2 regions of the Kribbella sp. NPDC004875 genome follow, and region 2 is predicted to be linked to the other one. Evidence: riboswitches for the same ligand, from Rfam matches in the RefSeq annotation. Region 2 holds a riboswitch; the other holds the start of a gene.

Region 1 (4,065 bases), on a different contig from region 2:
CCGGCTGGAGATCCTCACCGAGGACCTGCCGATCACCACCGACGGCCTGGAGCGGTGGACCCGCTCGCACCTCGGTAAGTGACCGCTCAACTACCCAAAATTATCTGGTCACCAGCAGTAACATCCTCCGCCCGCCTGACGATGTAACGGGCGGGGGGAGGGTCGTACTCGGCCCGGCGCGTGGCATGTGGGGGGCCGCGGATCACGCGCCCGGCCGAGTCGGCCCCGGACTGGGGACATGGGGTACCCAGGAGCCCCGGGTACGGGGAGTAGTCAGCATGAACCTTCGAGTGCGAGTGGTGCACTGCGGAAACCGGCACTGGTACGCCGACATCGACGACGCCGACGATCCGCAACCGGACGATCCGTTCTGGTACGTCGACAACTGCCGGACCCAGGCGCAGGCGCTGGAGACCGCCTGCGCCGAGCTCCGGCTGCTGGCCGGGCGACTGGTCCGTGGAGACCACCTCGACCGGGTGCTCGACGTGACCGGCGTTCCGGTCTGACGCCGGGCTACGTCACGTGGCCGGTGGTACGGCGGCGCAGCTGCTACCGCGCTCCGGCACCTCTCGCGAGATCAGGTAGTCGTCGATCGTGCTCTGCATGCACGGGCTCTTCCCGTAGCTCCCGTGTCCCCAGCCCTCGTAGGTCAGCAGGACGCCGTACCGGCCGAGCTGCCGCGTGACACTCTGTGCCCAGGAGTATCCGGTCGCCGGGTCGTGGATCGCGTTGGCTACCAGCACTGGCGTCTCGAGGCCATGGACCTTCAGTTGGTGCTGCGGGTTGTTCGCCGGCGGTGAGCCGAGGCAGATGGAGACGGCCATCAGCGGTCCCGGGTAGCGCATGTCCTGGTTGTTCCGCGCGGTCCGCTGCAGATGAGCGGCGTACTCGCGGTAGTCGCGCACCGGCAGGTTCCAGTCCTGGCAGAACACCGCGAGCGGGTACGACGTGAGCCCGGTCGCGGCGGCCTTCTTCTCGGGTGTCGCCGAGGCCAGCATGTCGGCGAGCGCGGACCACTGCGGCTCGTACAGCAACCTGAACACCGAGTAGCTGAGCTTGAACGGATCGGCCGACTTCGCGAGCTGGCCGGCCCAGAGCGCGTGGATGTCGCGACCGTGCACTGCGCAGGCCGTCGCCGCGTCGCACCACTTCACGAACTCGTCGAACGAGTCCTGTGCCGCGGTGGCCTGGTCGTCGATGAACGCCCGGGTCGTGGCCGTGGAGTGGTCGATGACGCTCTCCAGCACCATCGCGCGCACGTGGCTCGGGTACGTCTCGGCGTACTGCGCTCCGAGCAGCGTGCCGTACGAGCTGCCGTGGAACGAGATCGTCGACTCGCCGAGGGCCCGGCGGATGGCGTCGACGTCGCGGACCGTCTGCCAGGTGTCGATGTGGTCGTAGAGCGGGCCGGTGTTCCGGCGGCAGTCCGAGGCGAGCTGCCGGTTGTAGGCGAGCGTCGTACGGAAGTCGGCCGCGCTCTTCATGATCGGCGACGGCTGCTTCGCGAGCAGGTCGGTCGAGCACTTCACCGGGTTGCTGCGGGCCACTCCGCGCGGGTCGAGGCTGACGATGTCGAAGCGGTCCTGCAGGTCGGTGCTGAACCGGCTGATCCCGGTCTTGATCCGGTCGACGCCGGAGTCGCCGGGGCCGCCCGGCCCGAACACCAGGACGCCGACGCGCTCGCTCGGTGTCTTCGCCGTCCGGCGGGCGATCGCCAGGTCGAACGTCGGTCCGCCGGGGTCGCGCCAGTCGACGGGCAGGCGGAGCGTCGCGCACTGCGAGCCCAGCACCTCGGCGGGATCGTCCTTGCCTTCGGGTTTGCAGTCGGTCCACTGGATCGTGCTGGTCGTCGTGGCGGCGGCCGGCAGTGTTGCCAGGCCCGCGGTCGCGACGCCGAGAAGTACCGCGCCGGTGACGGCGCGTCGGGTGAGCATCATGCCGACGATCCTTCGGCAATCGCTTGCTGGCGGCATCGGGGAGCGGCCCCCGATGACCCCGGACGTGGCTTGGGGGGCTTGTTAGGGTCGGTCGTTGATGAGTACCAAACATGCGCAGTGGTTCCGGGCCGTGGCGATCGCCGAGGCAGTCTCGTGGACCGGCCTGCTGATCGGGATGCTGTTCAAGTACGTGCTGTCGGACAACGAGATCGGCGTGCAGATCTTCGGCCCGATCCACGGCGGCATCTTCGTCGCCTACGTGATCACCGTGCTCGCGGTCCGCGGCCCGTTGCGCTGGTCCTGGCCGGTCACACTGGCCGCCCTGGCAGCCAGTGTTCCGCCGCTGTTCACCTGGTTCTTCGAGATCTGGGTTCAAGGTCGTGAGCGGCGAACGGGCCGGATTGACGCCGGGCGTGGGACCGCCGTACCGTCCACAGCGGAAGCTAACTCAACAGCCGCATGAACCCGTGCGGGAGAGACCCGGACCTGATCCGGGCGCCGTAGGAGCAACTCTCCCCAAGAATCTCTCAGGCACCTTCACCGTACGGGCGAGGCACCTCTGGAGGGCATCAGCCTGACAGAGCGGGGAGGACACCACTCGGTCAACGACGACCGGAAGGGACCTCCACACGATGGCGATCAGCGTCTTCGACCTGTTCAGTATCGGGATCGGCCCGTCGAGTTCCCACACCGTGGGACCGATGCGAGCGGCCCGCACGTTCGCGCTCGGCCTCGTCGACGACGGTCTGCTGACCGCGACGGCGACCGTCGAGGCGCAGCTGTTCGGCTCGCTCGGCGCGACCGGGCACGGGCACGGCAGCGACAAGGCCGTCCTGCTCGGGCTCGAGGGCGCCGACCCGGAGACCGTCGTCACGCACTCCGTCGACGCCCGCGTCGAGACCATCCGCGAGCGCGGCCGGATCCTGCTCGCCGGCACCCACGAGATCGCGTTCGACGAGAACACCGACCTGGTGATGCACCGCCGCAAGGCCCTCCCGTACCACCCGAACGGGATGATCTTCGTCGCCCGGGACACCACCGGCGCCGTACTGCGGGAGCGCACCTACTACTCGGTCGGTGGTGGCTTCGTGGTCGACGAGACCGCCGCGGCCGGGGACCGGATCGTGCCGGACACCACCCCGCTGAAGTACCCGTTCACGACCGGCGCGGAGCTGCTCGACCGGTGCCGCGAGTCGCAGCTGACGATCAGCGAGGTGATGCTCGCGAACGAGCTCGCCTGGCGCACCGAGGACGAGATCCGCGACGGCCTGTTGCACATCTGGCAGGTCATGCAGGACTGCGTCCGGGAGGGCTGCGAGACCGAGGGCATCCTGCCCGGCGGGCTGAAGGTGCCGCGCCGGGCGCACGCCCTGCACCGCCGGCTGAGCGGCGACCCGTGGTCGGTCGATCCGCTGAAGGTGATGGACTGGGTGAACCTGTTTGCGCTCGCCGTCAACGAGCAGAACGCGTCCGGCGGCCGGATCGTCACCGCCCCGACGAACGGTGCCGCCGGCATCATTCCCGCCGTACTGCACTACTACCGGCGGTTCGTGCCGGGCGCGACCGACGACGGCGCGGTCCGGTTCCTGCTGGCCGCCGGGGCGATCGGCGTGCTGTACAAGGAGAACGCGTCGATCTCCGGCGCCGAGGTCGGCTGTCAGGGCGAGGTCGGGTCGGCCTGCTCGATGGCGGCGGCCGGCCTCTGCGAGGTGCTCGGCGGGACGCCGCAGCAGGTCGAGAACGCCGCCGAGATCGCGATGGAGCACAACCTCGGCCTGACCTGCGACCCGGTCGGCGGCCTGGTCCAGATCCCGTGTATCGAGCGGAACGCGATGGCGTCGGTGAAGGCGATCAACGCGGCCCGGATGGCGATGCACGGCGACGGCGTCCACGTGGTCACGCTGGACAAGGTGATCAAGACGATGCGCGAGACCGGCGCCGACATGAAGATCAAGTACAAGGAGACCTCGCGCGGCGGGCTCGCCGTCAACGTCATCGAGTGCTAGTCACCCTTCTGGTCACTCTTCTGGTTACCAGGGCACCGTGCCGTGGATGCTCAGGTACTCCGCGGTCGGGCCGTCCTGGTCGATCGTCGCCAGCCGCACGATGATCTCGGCGCCCTCCTCGA
Region 2 (4,065 bases):
CTGTTCGACGACGACCTGCGGCCGATGCCGGAGGATGTCGGGTTCCGCGGTCCGACCGCGTGTGCCGCGGCCGGGATCACCTACCGGCAGCTCGACTACTGGGCCCGTACCGGTCTGGTCTCGCCGTCCGTGCGCCCCGCGACCGGCTCCGGCACCCAACGGCTGTACGGCTTCCGTGACGTGCTGTTGCTGAAGGTGATCAAGCGGCTGCTCGACGCCGGGATCTCGCTGCAGCAGATCCGGACCGCGATCGCCCACCTCAGCAAGCGCGGCTTCGACGACCTGACTCAGATCACGCTGATGAGCGACGGCGCGTCGGTGTACATGTGCACCTCGCCCGACGAGGTGATCGACCTGCTGGCCGGCGGTCAGGGCGTGTTCGGTATCGCCCTCGGCGGTGTCTGGCGCGAGGTCGAGGGTTCGCTGTCCGAGCTGCCCACCGAACGTGCCGACGGTCACGACGAGTCGGACGAGGACGGCCACGCGGGCGACGAGCTCGCCGCCCGCCGCCGCGCCCGGATGACGGGCTGACCCAGCCTTCGGCCCTTTTCCGCCCCTCCTGTGCGCCCACTCACCGCCAACTCGCTGCGCGGTGTGTGGGCGACCTTGCTGTTACCGCTGAACGCGGACGACTCGATCGACTTCACCCGCCTGGAGTCCCAGGCCCAGGTGCTCGGAGCGCAGGTAGCGGCGGCGCGGCCGGACGCCCGCCGGCTGCTGCCCGAACTGTTCGAAGATTCCTGGTAGCCTCAGGTTCAGCCGTACACAACACTCGGGAGAGACCCGTGTTCGGGCGCCGAAGGGGCAATTCCTCCCCGGAACCTCTCAGGCCCATGGACCGAGTGTCACAGGCGACTCTGGAGCGTACTGCCCGCACGGCAGGGTGTGACAGAGGGGGAGGCGACCGGACGCACTGTCAGCAACGGAGCCTCTAGATGAACAACTCACCCCACCTTTCGGCAACCTTCGCCGACCGGCACATCGGTCCGCGCCCGGACGAGATCGCCCGGATGGTCCAGCTGCTCGGGTACGACGACGTGGACGCGCTCGTGGACGCCGCGGTCCCGGCCTCGATCCGGTCCGCCGAAGCGATGCGGCTGCCCGAACCGGCCTCCGAGGTCGACGCGCTCACCGAGCTCCGCCAGCTCGCGGCCCGCAACACGGTCGCCACCTCGATGATCGGCCAGGGGTACTACGGCACGTTCACGCCGTCGGTGATCGTCCGCCGCCTGGTCGAGAACCCGGCCTGGTACACCGCGTACACGCCGTACCAGCCGGAGATCTCCCAGGGCCGGCTCGAGGCGCTGCTGAACTTCCAGACCGTGGTCTCCGACCTGACCGGCCTGCCGACCGCGAACGCGTCGCTGCTCGACGAGGGCACCGCGGCCGCCGAGGCGATGACGCTGGCGCACCGGTCGAACAAGAAGAGCAAGTCCGACCGCTTCCTCGTCGACGCGGACTGCTTCGCACAGACCATCGCGGTGGTGCGGACGCGCGCCGAGGCGCTCGGGATCGAGGTCGTGGTCGCCGACACCACCGGCGGTCTGCCGGACGGTGACTTCTTCGGCTTCCTGGTGCAGTATCCGGGGTCCAACGGAGCCGTCCGCGACCTGAAGCCGCTGATCGAGGCGGCGCACGGGCGCGACACGTTGGTTGCCGTGGCCTCCGACCTGCTCGCGCTGACGTTGCTCGAGGCACCGGGTGAGGCCGGCGCCGACATCGTCATCGGTTCCTCGCAGCGCTTCGGCGTACCGCTGTTCTACGGTGGTCCGCACGCCGGCTTCATGTCGGTGCGGTCCGGTCTCGAGCGGTCGTTGCCCGGTCGCCTGGTCGGCGTCTCGGTCGACTCCGACGGCGCCCCGGCGTACCGGCTGGCGCTGCAGACCCGCGAGCAGCACATCCGCCGCGAGAAGGCGACCTCCAACATCTGTACGGCGCAGGTCCTGCTCGCCGTGGTCGCGTCGATGTACGCCGTCTATCACGGTCCGGACGGACTGCGGGCGATCGCCGAGCGCGTGCACTCGTACGCCGGCAAGCTCGCCGCCTCGCTGCGCGCCAGTGGCATCGAGGTCGTGCACGACGACTTCTTCGACACCGTGCTCGCGCGGGTCCCGGGGCAGGCCGCCGACGTTGTCGACGCGGCCCGCCAGAACGGGATCTGGCTGCGGCTCGTGGACGCGGACCACGTCGGCATCTCCTGCGACGAGAAGACCGACGTCGCCACGCTGACCCGGGTCTGCCAGTCCTTCGGCGGCCAGTACGACGACACGCTCGGCGCGCCGGCGATCGCGGTCGCCCGGACGTCGGAGTACCTGACCCATCCGGTGTTCAACACGCACCAGTCGGAGACTTCGATGCTGCGCTACCTGCGCAAGCTGTCCGACATGGACTACGCGCTGGACCGCGGAATGATCCCGCTCGGCTCCTGCACGATGAAGCTGAACGCGACCACCGAGATGGAGCCGGTCACCTGGCCGGAGTTCGCGGACCTGCACCCGTTCGCGCCGATCGAGGACGCGGCCGGCTACGCCAAGCTGATCAACCAGCTGGAGCGCTGGCTGGCCGAGGTGACCGGCTACGCGAAGGTCTCGATCCAGCCGAACGCCGGCTCGCAGGGTGAGCTCGCCGGGCTGCTCGCGATCCGCGGCTACCACCACGCGCAGGGCTCGCAGGACCGCACCGTCTGCCTGATCCCGGCGTCCGCGCACGGCACGAACGCCGCGTCCGCGGTGATGGCCGGCATGAAGGTGGTCGTTGTCAAGGGCAACGACGACGGCACGATCAACCTGGACGACCTGCGCGCGAAGGCCGCCGAGCACGCCGACCGGCTGGCCGCGATCATGATCACCTACCCGTCCACGCACGGTGTGTACGAGGAGAGCGTCCGCGAGGTCTGCTCGATCGTCCACGAGCACGGCGGCCAGGTGTACGTCGACGGCGCGAACCTGAACGCCCTGCTCGGGCTGGCGAAGCCGGGTGAGTTCGGCGGCGACGTCAGCCACCTGAACCTGCACAAGACGTTCTGCATCCCGCACGGCGGTGGCGGTCCGGGTGTTGGTCCCGTGGCGGTCGCGGCGCACCTGGCGCCGTACCTGCCGAACCACCCGCTGCTCGACCAGGCCGGTCCCGAGTCCGGTGTCGGGCCGATCAGCGCGGCGCCGTTCGGGTCGGCCGGGGTGCTCGCGATCTCCTGGGCGTACATCCGGATGATGGGTGCCGAGGGGCTGACCGCCGCGACGAAGGCCGCCGTACTGACGGCGAACTACGTGGCGAAACGGCTCGAGGGTGCGTTCCCCGTGCTGTACACAGGCGAGAACGGGCTGGTCGCGCACGAGTGCATCCTGGACCTGCGGCCGATGACGAAGGAGACCGGGATCTCGGTCGACGACGTCGCGAAGCGGCTGATCGACTACGGGTTCCACGCGCCGACGATGTCGTTCCCGGTCGCGGGCACGCTGATGGTCGAGCCGACCGAGTCCGAGGACCTCGGCGAACTCGACCGCTTCTGCGACGCGATGATCGCGATCCGGCACGAGATCGACCGGGTCGCGGCAGGCGAGTGGCCGGCCGCCGACAACCCGCTGGTGAACGCGCCGCACACCGCCGAGTCGGTGATCAACGACAAGTGGGAGCACGCCTACACCCGCGAGGAGGCGGCCTTCCCGCGCTCGGTCGACCGCGCCTCGAAGTACTGGCCCCCGGTCCGCCGCATCGACGGCGCCTACGGCGACCGCAACCTCATCTGCTCCTGCCCGGCGCCGGAGGCCTTCGAGTAATGACCCTGCGTTCGGACACTGCCGCCGCTTTGTTCGCGGAGATTGCGGCGGCGCAGAGTGAGGGGCGGCTGCCGTCGGTGAACGCCGGGGTGGTTCGGGACGGGGACTTGGTGTGGAGCGGGGCGCGGGGGCGGTTCGCGACCGGGGACGGGGCGGCCCCGGGGCCCGATGTGCAGTATCGGGTCGGGTCGATCACCAAGACGTTGACGGCGATCCTGGTGATGCAGTGCCGGGACGACGGGTTGCTGTCGTTGAACGATGCTGTGGGCAAGCACCTGCCGGGGATCGC

Evidence for each region. A riboswitch is a leader RNA that binds a small molecule or an ion and turns the genes downstream of it on or off. The one in region 2 is predicted to bind glycine.
Region 1: another riboswitch for glycine. It lies ahead of ACFYRH_RS08345 (L-serine ammonia-lyase); the one in region 2 lies ahead of gcvP (aminomethyl-transferring glycine dehydrogenase).

Annotation. Positions count from the first base shown of each region.
Region 1 is NZ_JBIALI010000001.1:1,710,382-1,714,446, forward strand. It holds gene ACFYRH_RS08325 (aminopeptidase P family protein) at 1-82, shown strand, start outside; gene ACFYRH_RS08330 (hypothetical protein) at 279-506, shown strand; gene ACFYRH_RS08335 (alpha/beta hydrolase) at 519-1,937, opposite strand; gene ACFYRH_RS08340 (DUF3817 domain-containing protein) at 2,035-2,400, shown strand; glycine riboswitch at 2,398-2,490, shown strand; gene ACFYRH_RS08345 (L-serine ammonia-lyase) at 2,570-3,943, shown strand; gene ACFYRH_RS08350 (SDR family NAD(P)-dependent oxidoreductase) at 3,968-4,065, opposite strand, start outside.
Region 2 is NZ_JBIALI010000002.1:713,103-717,167, forward strand. It holds gene ACFYRH_RS14460 (MerR family transcriptional regulator) at 1-531, shown strand, start outside; gene ACFYRH_RS14465 (hypothetical protein) at 562-747, shown strand; glycine riboswitch at 764-851, shown strand; gene gcvP (aminomethyl-transferring glycine dehydrogenase) at 936-3,776, shown strand; gene ACFYRH_RS14475 (serine hydrolase domain-containing protein) at 3,776-4,065, shown strand, end outside.